Regions from separate parts of the Virgibacillus sp. Bac332 genome, predicted to be linked through region 2. Evidence: a T-box and tRNA genes for the amino acid it is inferred to sense, from the RefSeq annotation. Region 2 holds a T-box; the other holds one or more tRNA genes.
The links. A T-box is a leader RNA that pairs with one kind of tRNA and senses whether it is charged. The one in region 2 lies ahead of ileS (isoleucine--tRNA ligase), so its partner is inferred to be a tRNA-Ile.
Positions count from the first base shown of each region.

Region 1: it encodes a tRNA-Ile, which carries the amino acid that the T-box ahead of ileS (isoleucine--tRNA ligase) is inferred to sense. The anticodon was not compared.

Region 1 covers NZ_CP033046.1:1,261,955-1,269,427, reverse strand. Annotated here, with positions in the region: gene D9782_RS06090 (hypothetical protein) at 194-451, shown strand; gene D9782_RS23940 (thiol-disulfide oxidoreductase DCC family protein) at 451-834, shown strand; tRNA gene D9782_RS06080 (tRNA-Thr) at 1,233-1,305, opposite strand; tRNA gene D9782_RS06075 (tRNA-Asn) at 1,312-1,386, opposite strand; rRNA gene rrf (5S ribosomal RNA) at 1,499-1,614, opposite strand; rRNA gene D9782_RS06065 (23S ribosomal RNA) at 1,756-4,674, opposite strand; tRNA gene D9782_RS06060 (tRNA-Ala) at 4,914-4,986, opposite strand; tRNA gene D9782_RS06055 (tRNA-Ile) at 5,007-5,083, opposite strand; rRNA gene D9782_RS06050 (16S ribosomal RNA) at 5,192-6,756, opposite strand; gene D9782_RS06045 (hypothetical protein) at 7,173-7,394, opposite strand.
Region 2 covers NZ_CP033046.1:2,988,467-2,995,939, forward strand. Annotated here, with positions in the region: gene D9782_RS14200 (YggS family pyridoxal phosphate-dependent enzyme) at 1-170, shown strand, start outside; gene D9782_RS14205 (cell division protein SepF) at 180-611, shown strand; gene D9782_RS14210 (YggT family protein) at 619-885, shown strand; gene D9782_RS14215 (YlmH family RNA-binding protein) at 951-1,673, shown strand; gene D9782_RS14220 (DivIVA domain-containing protein) at 1,773-2,276, shown strand; T-box leader at 2,344-2,562, shown strand; gene ileS (isoleucine--tRNA ligase) at 2,603-5,353, shown strand; gene D9782_RS14230 (hypothetical protein) at 5,735-5,932, shown strand; gene D9782_RS14235 (ABC transporter substrate-binding protein) at 6,249-7,238, shown strand; gene D9782_RS14240 (ABC transporter permease) at 7,305-7,473, shown strand, end outside.

The sequences.
Region 1 (7,473 bases), 1.7 Mb from region 2:
CAATCCCTATTATCCGTTGAACCATTTACTATATAGAATTCATCAGAAACATAAATTTTAGATTAATAAGAACAACTCCGATGGAACAGCGTTGTATTATATTCTAAATATAGGTGCCTTTAGCATGAATTAGTTTGAAGGTTTGAAGCACTTAATATTGAATTCTCCATTATTACTGACATTAGGAGCTTATTTGGCTATATTCACACAGTTATTCTTTCCTTTTTTTGTGTTCAATAAATATACTCGCTTATTTAAGCTTACTTGGCTCAATCCTGTTTCATCTAAGTATTATTGTTTTTATGGGTCTAGTTCATTTGGTGCTATTATGATTGTTTTAGACTTGCAATTTATGAGTGATAGAGAATATAGCCATCGCTTTAAGTATATTAAAGATAAAGTTACTAATTTGAAATATATAGGTATTCAAAGAGAGGAGAAGGAAATTTAATGGTGATTCTAGTTTATGATGGAGAATGCAACTTTTGTAGTAACTTTATTAAATTTCTTTTAAAAATAAACAAGAACAAATCGCTAAGGATTACAAGTTTTAATAGCAAATGGTACAATGATTTTAAAATGGAAAACCAAATTAGAGATAACGTGGATAGCATAATATTAATTAATTCTAATAAAATGTATATATACTCAGATGCAATTCTCCACGTAATAGCTCAAGCAAATAAATTATTTTTTCCGATACTTATATTAAAAATAGTACCAAAACCGATAAGAAACTTTTTCTATAAATTAGTTGCTAAATATAGGAAGAGAATAAGTAAACAAATTAAATGTACTTTACCAACTCAAAGTGAAAGAAAATATTTTCTTTAAAGAAAGGATGTCTACATGAGTCGTAAAATAATTATTTTAATTATTATACTGTCTTTGAATATCATTCGGTACTTTTTCGAATACCTCGATGACACTTCAAATATATATTATGGAATAATGTTACTTTTAAATATAATGGCTATTTGCTTTGTTATATTCTCTAAAAACAAAGATATAGCTTAAAATTCTATATAATCAGATTAAAATGGTAAATTATTTAGAATGATACAAGAATAACCCAAAATAGTTCCGAAGCGTATTTTTTGTGCTTTTCGTTGGTACAATCCCTATCAAAAATAAATATCATTCGTATCAAATTCGTATCAAAAATAAGAACACCACTAATAAAAAAGTGGTGTTCTTTTATTTAAACCCTTGCATCTCAAGGTTTATAGGAAAGCTTCCAAGCGGACTTGAACCGCTGACCCCCACCTTACCATGGTGGTGCTCTACCGACTGAGCTATGGAAGCATAAAATGGCTCCACAGGTAGGATTCGAACCTACGACCGATCGGTTAACAGCCGATAGCTCTACCACTGAGCTACTGTGGAATAGGATAGATCAATAATTAAGCTAGGTACACAGTATTACCTTTTATCATACCATAAAAAATATACATGTAAATATAGTAATAGTATTACTTATAAATAAGTATAAAAAAATGCCTGGCGGCGTCCTACTCTTGCAGGGGCAAAGCCCCAACTACCATCGGCGCTGGAGAGCTTAACTTCTGTGTTCGGCATGGGAACAGGTGTGACCTCTCCGCCATTGCTACCAGACATTTCTTAATTCGATAAATCAACATCTGCTCGGAACCATTCCTTGCTTGATGCTTTCTCATATCTATAGGCGGATACATTACTTATTCATTTGTACCCTAAAAACTAAATAAGAGATCATTCAACGACAACCAAAAGAAGTTAGTTAAGTCCTCGATCGATTAGTATCCGTCAGCTCCACGTGTCACCACGCTTCCACCTCGAACCTATCAACCTCATCATCTCTGAGGGATCTTACTCACTTGAAGTGATGGGAAGTCTCATCTTGAGGGGGGCTTCATGCTTAGATGCTTTCAGCACTTATCCCTGCCACACGTAGCTACCCAGCTATGCTCCTGGCGGAACAACTGGCACACCAGCGGTGTGTCCATCCCGGTCCTCTCGTACTAAGGACAGCTCCTCTCAAACTTCCAACGCCCACGACGGATAGGGACCGAACTGTCTCACGACGTTCTGAACCCAGCTCGCGTACCGCTTTAATGGGCGAACAGCCCAACCCTTGGGACCGACTACAGCCCCAGGATGCGATGAGCCGACATCGAGGTGCCAAACCTCCCCGTCGATGTGAACTCTTGGGGGAGATAAGCCTGTTATCCCCGGGGTAGCTTTTATCCGTTGAGCGATGGCCCTTCCATGCGGAACCACCGGATCACTAAGCCCGACTTTCGTCCCTGCTCGACTTGTAGGTCTCGCAGTCAAGCTCCCTTCTGCCTTTACACTCTGCGAATGATTTCCAACCATTCTGAGGGAACCTTTGGGCGCCTCCGTTACCTTTTGGGAGGCGACCGCCCCAGTCAAACTGCCCGCCTGACACTGTCTCCGAACCGGATCACGGTCCTGGGTTAGAAGGTTCGTACAGCCAGGGTGGTATCCCACGGATGCCTCCACGTAAGCTAGCGCTCACGCTTCGATGGCTCCCACCTATCCTGTACAAGCTGTACCAACATTCAATATCAGGCTACAGTAAAGCTCCACGGGGTCTTTCCGTCCTGTCGCGGGTAATGTGCATCTTCACACATAGTATAATTTCACCGGGTCTCTCGTTGAGACAGTGCCCAAGTCGTTGCACCTTTCGTGCGGGTCGGAACTTACCCGACAAGGAATTTCGCTACCTTAGGACCGTTATAGTTACGGCCGCCGTTTACTGGGGCTTCGGTTCTACGCTTCGCACAAAAGTGCTAACGCTTCCCCTTAACCTTCCAGCACCGGGCAGGTGTCAGCCCCTATACTTCGCCTTTCGGCTTCGCAGAGACCTGTGTTTTTGCTAAACAGTCGCTTGGGCCTATTCACTGCGGCTCCTCGGCAGAGGAGCACCCCTTCTCCCGAAGTTACGGGGTCATTTTGCCGAGTTCCTTAACGAGAGTTCTCCCGCTCACCTTAGGATTCTCTCCTCGCCTACCTGTGTCGGTTTGCGGTACGGGCACCTATGAACTCACTAGAGGCTTTTCTTGGCAGTGTGAAATCAGGAACTTCGGTACTCTATTTCCCTCCCCGTTACAGCTTGAAATCGTCGAACGGATTTGCCTATTCGACTTCCTCACTGCTTGGGCGCACACATCCATCGGTGCGCTTTCCTTATCCTTCTGCGTCCCCCCATCGTTCAAACGCTCATGAGGTGGTACAGGAATATCTACCTGTTGTCCATCGCCTACGCCTTTCGGCCTCGGCTTAGGTCCCGACTAACCCTGAGAGGACGAGCCTTCCTCAGGAAACCTTAGGCATTCGGTGAAAGAGATTCTCACTCTTTTTTCGCTACTCATACCGGCATTCTCACTTCTAAGCGCTCCACCAGTCCTCACGGTCTGACTTCACAGCACTTAGAACGCTCTCCTACCATTGTTCGTAAGAACAATCCGCAGCTTCGGTGATACGTTTAGCCCCGGTACATTTTCGGCGCAGAGTCACTCGACCAGTGAGCTATTACGCACTCTTTAAATGGTGGCTGCTTCTAAGCCAACATCCTGGTTGTCTAAGCAACTCCACATCCTTTTCCACTTAACGTATACTTTGGGACCTTAGCTGGCGGTCTGGGCTGTTTCCCTTTCGACTATGAACCTTATCACCCATAGTCTGACTCCCAAGGCAAAGTAGCTGGCATTCGGAGTTTGACTGAATTCGGTAACCCGGTGAGGGCCCCTAGTCCAATCAGTGCTCTACCTCCAGTACTCGTTCCTTGAGGCTAGCCCTAAAGCTATTTCGGAGAGAACCAGCTATCTCCGTGTTCGATTGGCATTTCACCCCTACCCACACCTCATCCCCGCATTTTTCAACATACGTGGGTTCGGGCCTCCAGTCAGTGTTACCTGACCTTCACCCTGGACATGGGTAGATCACACGGTTTCGGGTCTACGACCGCATACTATGTCGCCCTATTCAGACTCGCTTTCGCTACGGCTCCGTGTCTTCCACTTAACCTTGCATACGATCGTAACTCGCCGGTCCATTCTACAAAAGGTACGCCGTCACCCATTAACGGGCTTCGACTACTTGTAGGCACACGGTTTCAGGTTCTCTTTCACTCCCCTCCCGGGGTGCTTTTCACCTTTCCCTCACGGTACTGGTTCACTATCGGTCACTAGGGAGTATTTAGCCTTGGGAGATGGTCCTCCCGGATTCCGACGGAATTCCACGTGTTCCGCCGTACTCAGGATCCACTCCGGAGGAAATTCTCTTTCGATTACAGGGCTCTTACCTCCTATGGCGGATCTTTCCAGATCGCTTCATCTAAAGAATTTCTTGGTAACTCCAATGGAGTGTCCTACAACCCCAGAAGGCAAGCCTTCTGGTTTGGGCTAATTCCGTTTCGCTCGCCGCTACTCAGGAAATCGCGTTTGCTTTCTCTTCCTCCGGGTACTGAGATGTTTCAGTTCCCCGGGTATGCCTCCTCTACCCTATGTATTCAGATAGAAGTACTGTTCCATTACGAACAGTGGGTTCCCCCATTCGGAAATTCCCGGATCAACGTCTACTTACGACTCCCCGGGACATATCGGTGTTAGTCCCGCCCTTCATCGGCTCCTAGTGCCAAGGCATCCACCGTGCGCCCTTATTCACTTAACTAGCTTTCTATGAATAAGCGTACTTATTTATCGCCTTAACTTTTGGTTTTCTAGCTTCCGCTCATAGCGATTAGCATGACTTCCTTCCTCTTCGTACGATAAGTCAACATCGATTCACTTACGTTCATCGTGTTTTCTTTATCTCCTGTGAGTCAGTCCAGTCTGTACATCGCTAAACATTCGCTTCCGCTTTTAGTTTGATGTCGTTGTTACTCTTATTTAGTTTTCAAGGTACAAAAATGGAGCCTAGCGGGATCGAACCGCTGACCTCCTGCGTGCAAGGCAGGCGCTCTCCCAGCTGAGCTAAGGCCCCGTGTGTTTATATATAATAGATGGTGGGCCTGAGTGGACTCGAACCACCGACCTCACGCTTATCAGGCGTGCGCTCTAACCAGCTGAGCTACAGGCCCATCTAACTATGTAGTAGAGAATTGATCTCTCAAAACTGAACCAAACAACCAAGTATGTCCTTACAAACCATTCGTAAAGAATGGTTCGCGTTCCGTAATTATCCTTAGAAAGGAGGTGATCCAGCCGCACCTTCCGATACGGCTACCTTGTTACGACTTCACCCCAATCATTGGTCCCACCTTCGGCGGCTGGCTCCAAAAGGTTACCTCACCGACTTCGGGTGTTACCAACTCTCGTGGTGTGACGGGCGGTGTGTACAAGGCCCGGGAACGTATTCACCGCGGCATGCTGATCCGCGATTACTAGCGATTCCGGCTTCATGCAGGCGAGTTGCAGCCTGCAATCCGAACTGAGAATGGTTTTATGGGATTTGCTTGACCTCGCGGCTTCGCTGCCCTTTGTTCCATCCATTGTAGCACGTGTGTAGCCCAGGTCATAAGGGGCATGATGATTTGACGTCATCCCCACCTTCCTCCGGTTTGTCACCGGCAGTCACCTTAGAGTGCCCAACTAAATGCTGGCAACTAAGATCAAGGGTTGCGCTCGTTGCGGGACTTAACCCAACATCTCACGACACGAGCTGACGACAACCATGCACCACCTGTCACTCTGTCCCCGAAGGGAACATCCTATCTCTAGGATTGGCAGAGGATGTCAAGACCTGGTAAGGTTCTTCGCGTTGCTTCGAATTAAACCACATGCTCCACCGCTTGTGCGGGCCCCCGTCAATTCTTTTGAGTTTCAGCCTTGCGGCCGTACTCCCCAGGCGGAGTGCTTAATGCGTTAACTTCAGCACTAAGGGGCGGAAACCCCCTAACACCTAGCACTCATCGTTTACGGCGTGGACTACCAGGGTATCTAATCCTGTTCGCTCCCCACGCTTTCGCACCTCAGCGTCAGTTACAGACCAGAGAGTCGCCTTCGCCACTGGTGTTCCTCCACATCTCTACGCATTTCACCGCTACACGTGGAATTCCACTCTCCTCTTCTGTACTCAAGTCCTCCAGTTTCCAATGGCCCTCCACGGTTAAGCCGTGGGCTTTCACATCAGACTTAAAGGACCGCCTGCGCGCGCTTTACGCCCAATAATTCCGGACAACGCTTGCCCCCTACGTATTACCGCGGCTGCTGGCACGTAGTTAGCCGGGGCTTTCTGGTCAGGTACCGTCAAGGTGCCGCCCTATTTGAACGGCACTTGTTCTTCCCTGACAACAGAGTTTTACGATCCGAAAACCTTCATCACTCACGCGGCGTTGCTCCGTCAGACTTTCGTCCATTGCGGAAGATCCCCTACTGCTGCCTCCCGTAGGAGTCTGGGCCGTGTCTCAGTCCCAGTGTGGCCGATCACCCTCTCAGGTCGGCTACGCATCGTCGCCTTGGTAAGCCGTTACCTTACCAACTAGCTAATGCGCCGCGGGCCCATCTGTAAGTGACAGCTAAAAGCCGCCTTTCAACTTCTCGTTATGCAACGAAAAGTATTATCCGGTATTAGCCCCGGTTTCCCGGGGTTATCCCAGTCTTACAGGCAGGTTGCCCACGTGTTACTCACCCGTCCGCCGCTCGTTCCACAGGCGTCACCTCCGAAGAGATCTGCCTGCTTCCCGCGCTCGACTTGCATGTATTAGGCACGCCGCCAGCGTTCGTCCTGAGCCAAGATCAAACTCTCCAAAAAAGTTTGTTCATAATTAACACCGTTAATTATGATGTCTTAGCTTACTCCAGAAGTTTCCTTCTGGTTATTTTTAAGAAAAAACAGTTGCATGTTTTTCTCTTGACATACTGGTTGTTTTGTTCAGTTTTCAAAGATCAATTTTAATGTTTTGTCGTTTTTTGCGACAAGATATAATTTATCATGATTCCAAGTGATTGTCAACATGTTTTTTAAAATATTTTTTGATGAAAACTATTTTATAATGTGTTGCGTCATTTGTTGACAACAAAAAATAATATAGCATATAAACGTCTGGACTTCAATAGTTTATTTAAAAAAAGTTTATTTAAGTTCAATAAATTTAAAGAGTCCTTCTTCTGTTAGAAAGTAAAAGAACCCCCAATACTTGAAATACCTATGGAGATTCTTTTAATTTTTTATTGATTCTCACTGCGTTTCGGCATATATTTCAAGCACTCATTTTCGTTAGCTACTCTCCGAAATAATTGAAATAGGATATTGTATCTTTCCTTCATTGCTCGTTTAACCATATGATCAATTCGATGATCTTCTAGATCCATTAGCAACTCTTCCAATTCTCTTCTTAATAAGTATTCTACTTCTTTTTGTTCTATCTCATTGATTAACAATCCTAACAATGCGTTCACCTCATATTTCAATTCAGGTTATCTTTACCTTTTAAAAAAACAGTTATATCAGATTTATTCGCAGAAATGG
Region 2 (7,473 bases):
AACTACGAATGATTTTCCGTAGATTAGCTGATATAAGGTCAAACGTACAACGTGAAAATTATACGCATGCGCCTTGTCAGTATCTTTCTATGGGCATGAGTAATGATTATGAAATAGCAATTGAAGAGGGTGCAACACATATCCGAATTGGTACAAAATTAGTAGGGTGAGGTGACAAAATGAGCTTAAAGAACAAAATTAAAAACTATTTCACAATGGAAGATGAGTATGAATATGAATATGTTGATGTTGATGAACTAGAAAATGATCCTAGACCACAACCGAAAGATAAAAATCAAAATGTCGTTAATCTTACTAGTATGCAAAATCCAACTTCTAAAGTTGTACTATGTGAACCTAGGACATACAATGAAGCCCAGGAAATAGCCGACAATATCGTTAATCGCCGAGCAGTCGTTATTAATCTACAACGCGTGGACAATCATCAGGCGAAACGCATCGTCGACTTTTTAAGTGGAACAGTATATGCTGTAAATGGCGATATACAAAAGCTGGGTGCACAAACATTCCTCTGTACACCTGATAATGTCAATGTGTCTGGTACGATTACAGACGCTTTTATGGAAGATGAATATGAAAAAGGATGGTAGCAAATAAATGTTTGGACTTTATCGATTATTAGATACTGCTTTTGTTATATACAGTTATGCGTTAATTATATATATTTTTATGTCGTGGTTTCCAGGTGCAAGGGAATCTTCATTCGGACAAATATTAGCAAAAGTATGTGAACCGTATTTAGAGCAATTTCGTAAGTTTATTCCTCCGATCGGCATGATCGACCTATCACCAATCGTCGCCATTTTTGTCTTGTATTTAGCAAGAATGGGGTTATTACAATTCTTCCAGATGTTTGTTTTTTAAAGGGTTAAACAATGGAGATCTACCAGCATTTTAGGAAAGATGAGGAGCCCTTTATTGATCAGGTCATGTCATGGAAGGAACAAGTGGAGCGATCCTTTCAGCAACGGTTAACAGATTTTCTTGACCCTCGTGAACAGCAGATCATGGACATGCTTATTGGTTCCAAAGGCGATGAAGTAAAACTAGCCTATCATGGAGGAAATCCATATGTGGAGCGGAAACGGGTAGTAATTGCCCCCTTTTATGACACAATACAAGCTGATGATTTTCAATTAACATTATTACAAGCTAGTTATCAATCTAAATTTGTAAATGTGACACACAGCGACATAATGGGCGCATTTCTATCTTTAGGTATTAAACGAAAAAAGCTTGGAGATATTTACGTGGACAATGGCCTGATCCAAATCGTCGTTGCAGATGAAATAGCTTCATATGTGAAGACTAATTTATTATCCATCAAAACAACAAAAATAACGTTGGAAGAAATGCCGTTATCAGAATTTAAACGGAAACAAATGAACTGGGAGGAATCAGATTGCACCGTCTCCTCCTTACGACTTGATACACTTGTTAAAGAAATCTACCGGATTTCAAGAAAAGATGCGGTATCTTACATTAATAAGTCACATGTCAAGGTGAATTTTAAAGTCATCGAAGATGTAAAGTTTCTCTTACAGGAAGGTGATCTATTATCACTAAGAGGTAAGGGAAGGAGTAAAGTGGTACAAATTAGGGGGAAAACAAAAAAAGATAAAATTAAGGTAACTACTGCAATCTTGAAATAATTTTGTTAAATATGCAGGAATTAGCTACCTTTTGTCGAATAAAAGTGTAAGATGGGGATAGTACGTTTTGTGAAACAACTTTAATAGGAGGTGGCTGTTGTGCCATTATCACCATTGGATATTCATAATAAAGAATTCACTAGAAGTTTTCGCGGATATGATGAAGATGAGGTAAACGAATTTCTTGATCAGGTAATTAAAGATTATGAAATGGTTATACGTGAGAAAAAGGATTTAAAGGAGCAAGTAGATCACTTAAATGAGAAGCTTGGTCACTTTACGAATATCGAAGAAACCCTAAATAAATCAATTCTTATCGCGCAGGAAACTGCCGAAGAGCTAAAAGGCAATGCTACAAAAGAATCCAAATTAATAATTAAAGAGGCAGAAAAAAATGCTGACCGCATTATTAACGAAGCTCTAAGCAAGTCTCGTCGTATTTCAATGGATGTAGAAGAGTTAAAAAAACAGGCCAAAGTCTTTCGTACACGTTTAAAAATGTTGGTTGAAGCTCAGTTGGACATGATAGGTACTGATGATTGGGAACAGTTATTTGATGCGGAAATAGGTGAAGACCTAGAATTAGCAGAGAATGAATCATAAGCCTTGACGCTAGTCGCTATTTTACATATAATTCTTACACAGAGGTCTATGAATCATTAGTTGAATAAATTAAGCAAGGATAGAGCTAGTATAAAGGTGAGTTACTGAATAGCGAGTTGGGGTATGGTGGGAGCCCAACACAGTAATACTTTTAGAAAATCACTCTTGAGCTTTCATTATGAAATGAATTAGTAATGAACGGGATCATTCACGTTACGAATTTCGAGTGAATTTGACAGTTAGTCAAATTTATAAGGGTGGTACCGCGAGTCTTCTCGTCCCTTTTGGGATAGAGGGGATTTTTTAATTTAGAAGGAGGAGCATAAATGGACTATAAAGAAACATTATTAATGCCAAAAACTGCATTTCCGATGCGTGGAAACTTACCAAATAAAGAGCCTATTCGCCAGTCAGAATGGGAGGAAAAGGACCTATATAAAAAGAGCTTAGAAAGAACAAAGGGGAAACCATTATTTATTCTTCATGATGGCCCTCCATATGCAAACGGAGATTTGCATATTGGTCACGCATTAAATAAAATTTTAAAGGATTTTATTACTCGTTATAAATCGATGACAGGATATCATGTACCATATGTTCCAGGATGGGATACACATGGTTTACCAATTGAAACAGCACTGACAAAAAATAAGAAAGTGAAACGTAAAGAATTAAGTATTGCTGAATTTCGAAAACTTTGTGCTGAATACGCACTTGGACAAGTAGATAACCAGCGGGAGCAATTTAAAAAGCTAGGTGTACGTGCCGATTGGGACAATCCATATATTACGTTGACAAAGGATTATGAGGCCGCGCAAATAAAAGTATTTGGAGAAATGGCGAAGAAAGGCTATATATATAAAGGATTAAAGCCAGTGTATTGGTCTCCTTCTTCAGAATCCGCTTTGGCCGAAGCCGAAATTGAATACCATGATAAACGATCTCCTTCCATCTACGTTTCATTTGAAGTAACGGATGGTAGAGGCTTATTGGAATCTGACGTCAAATTTATTATCTGGACGACAACACCTTGGACGATCCCAGCTAATCTTGGAATAAGTATCCACCCTGAATTAGAATATGCTGTAGTTGCAGTAAATGATGATAAGTTTGTCATTGCTCACGCTCTTTTAGAAGCAGTGACAGAGGCGTTAGAATGGAACAATCCAGAAGTAATTCAAACCTTTAAAGGAGAAGAAGCGGATAAGGTTGTCGCTAAACACCCTTTCTATGATCGTGAATCATTAGTAATGCTTGGAGAACATGTAACAACAGAAGCTGGTACAGGTTGTGTTCATACAGCACCTGGACATGGTGAAGATGACTTTTACGTAGCTAGAAGTTACGGTATGGATGCACTTTGCCCAGTAGATGAAAAAGGTGTATTTACCGATGAAGCTCCTGGCTTTGAAGGTCTGTTTTATGATAAAGCAAATAAAGTAATTACAGAAAAATTAGACGAAGCCGGTGCATTGTTAAAGCTCGCATTTATAACGCATTCCTATCCACATGATTGGCGTACGAAGAAACCAACGATATTCCGTGCAACGTCACAGTGGTTTGCTTCGATTAAGGACTTTCGTCATACGATATTAGATGAAATCAAAGCTATCAATTGGTATCCACAATGGGGAGAAACAAGATTATATAATATGGTGCGAGATAGGGAAGATTGGTGTATTTCACGTCAGCGAACATGGGGTGTGCCAATCCCAGTATTTTATGCAGAGGATAAAACACCAATCATTACAGATGAAACAATTAGTCATGTGTCTGATTTATTTAAGGAGCATGGATCTAATATTTGGTTCGAGTGGAAAGCAAATGATTTACTACCTAAAGGCTTTACCTCGGAGCACAGCCCAAACAATATGTTTACCAAAGAAACGGATATTATGGATGTATGGTTTGATTCTGGATCTTCACATGAAGCGGTATTACTTGGCAGAGAAGATCATTATCGTCCAGCAGATATTTATTTAGAAGGTAGCGACCAATACCGAGGGTGGTTTAATTCATCCTTATCCACATCAGTAGCTGTTACTGGAAAAGCTCCTTATAAAACTGTTATTAGCCATGGGTTTGCACTTGATGGTGACGGTAGAAAGATGAGTAAATCGCTGGGCAATGTAATTCAACCTGGGAAAGTACAGAAGCAGCTAGGGTCGGATATTCTTCGTTTATGGGTATCTTCAGTAGATTATCAAGCTGATGTTCGTATTTCAAATGATATCTTAAAACAGGTTTCTGAAGCGTATCGTAAAATCCGTAACACATTCCGTTTTATGCTTGCTAATCTTGCTGATTTTGATCCGAAAACAGATCGAGTTGCTGATACAGAATTGGAAGATGTCGACAAATATATGCTCTATCGTCTTCAACGATTAATAAACGATGTGCGTGTAAGCTATGAAAGCTATGAGTTTTCACCAATATTCCATCAAATTCATAATTTCTGTGCAGTTGATTTGAGCTCCTTCTATTTGGATTTTGCTAAAGATATTTTATATATTGAAGCAAAGGATAATCATAGAAGACGTAGTATTCAAACAGGCTATTATGAAATTCTAACGTCTCTAGTTAAACTATTAACACCGATTATTCCGCATACAGCTGAAGAAGTGTGGGAGTATATTCCAGGAGTAGAAAGTGATAGTGTTCAATTAACAGACATTCCTGAGTCGAGAGAAATAACAAAATTTGCTGTAGAAAAATGGGATCACTTCATGCGTGTTCGTGATGATGTGTTAAAGGCATTAGAAGAAGCTAGAAATGAGAAAATAATTGGTAAGTCACTTGAAGCAAAAATAAAGTTAGTACCGAAAGATGAGCAAACGAAAGATGTATTACAGTCTATTGAGCAGCTACATCAATATTTAATTGTTTCAGAGGCTGAGGTAAGTGATGATACGTCAGAAACTAAGCCTTATTCGTATGTTCATGTTGCAGTTAATAAACACGCTGGAGAAAAATGTGAACGATGCTGGATTTCTGCTACAACAGTAGGTGAAGATAGTGAACACCCTGCTTTATGTTCACGTTGTGCTGAGGTCGTAAAGAGACATTATTCCGCATAAATTTAATCTAGTCATTAAAAAGAATCTGGACAAAAGTAAATAAGAAACACAAAAACGAGCTATAATTCATTAATGAATTATAGCTCGTTTTTTATTAAAAGTTAAGAAAGTATAAAATCAGTGCAATGACTGCGTTAAGCCAAGTAGTTATTTTGAAATGTTTGATGTATATTGGCAATGCTCCGACTAATTACTTCGCTTTCCGCGGGCACGGCCTCAACTAACTTTGCAAAGAAGAACACGTTGCAAAGTGGATTTTCGGCTCGCGCAATTCCCGCAGGAGTCTACGTAATTCGTCTCCGCTATGAGAAGGTGCAACAATTCTTGTCATAAGTAATAGGTTGACTTTTTTTACAATGGGTAAAGTGAAAATCGCTATCCGTGAGTATAAAAGCAGCTGTGTTACTTCATGCTAGCGTTGTAGAGCCTGATAATAGCGAAGGCCGGCCACTTCAACTCCTGTGGGAAATGTTTGACCTGAAGATCCACTTTTTTGAGCGGGTTTTGCTAAAAAAGTTAGCTGAAGGACAAACCCCACGGAAAGGGAAGTGGGCAGCCGGAGTGGTGGTCAAGCAGTAGCTATTATTCCATAATAGCTACTAGAGGAAGCGTAAATCTGAGCATGTAGTGATAAGGACTGAGCGAATTTTGCTCAGTTTTTTTACTGAAATATGCGAAGCCTCCTTGAAAAAAGAACGCTTTTTCTGCGCGATGCACCGCTGCCGAATCCTTCCTTATCTATGTACATTTATATACACAATTAACGGAATAATAAAAAAATTATGTAACCTGATAGTTTTTAACTATTAAAAGATTCTGGTTATTTAATAAATTATATGATATAATTCGCTTGACTATTTCTAACGTTAATGAAGTATAAAAAGGGGGAATCGCATTGAAAAGGTTTTTAGGCTTTATAGTTATTCTCGGCATTCTGGCGCTTACAGCATGTGGAAGCGATGAGAACGATGAGGGAACAGCTGCAACAGATGATAAGAGTTATCAAATTGGAGTAAGTCAAATCGTGGAACATCCGTCACTTGATGCAGCTTACGAAGGCTTTCAAGAAGCATTAAATGATGCCGGAATTAACGCCGAATTTGATTTTCAAAGTGCTCAGGGAGATCAGAATAATATTAAACCAATCTCAGATGGGTTTGTAGCAGATAGTGTTGATTTAATTTTTGCTAATTCTACTCCAAGTGCGATTGGTGCCTTGCAGGCTACCCGTGACATACCGATTGTTTTTACCTCGGTAACCGATGCTGTAGAAGCAGGTTTAATAAAAACCATGGAAGAACCTGGTGATAATATAACTGGTGTGGTAGACCTTCATCCTGATGCAATTGCAAAGACAGTTGAATTTATAGAAACCTATTTTTCTGATGCAACGGTTGGTATGCTCTATAATGCAGGTGAGCAAAATTCAGTAACGCAGGTCGATGCGGTAAAAACAGCTGCTGAAGGCACCGGAATAACAATTGAAGAAAGAACGGTTGCTACATCTTCTGAAGTTCAGCAAGCTGCTACTTCACTTGTTAGTGATGTTGATCTTTTTTATATTATTACAGATAATACAGTAGTTTCAGCACTAGATAGCGTAGTAGGAGTTGCAAATGATCAGGATATTCCATTGATTGTTGGCGAGCCTGATTCACTAGCTAAAGGTGGATTTGCAACGTTTGGTATTGATTATAATACAATTGGATATCGAACAGGTGAAATGGCAGCAGCAATATTAAAAGGAGATAAAGCCCCAAGTGATTTTCTAGTTGAATACCCACCTGAACTCCAGTTATTTATTAATAAGCAGGCTGCCGAAGAGCAAAATGTAGAATGGAATACAGAATGGGATGAATCAGCGCAGTTTTTAGAAGCTGAATAGACGAATAATAGAGTAGAGCCGGAGATGAGTCTGGCTCTAAATTTTACCTCAAACAGGAGGATTCATATGTTTATATCTTTGTTTGGAGCTGTAGAATCGGGTCTAATCTATGCAATTATGGCATTAGGTGTGTATTTAACCTTTCGTATACTTGATTTTCCAGATCTAACTGTGGATGGCAGCTTTGTTACTGGAGGTGCTGTAGTAGCGCTTTCCATTATGAATGGTGTTTCAC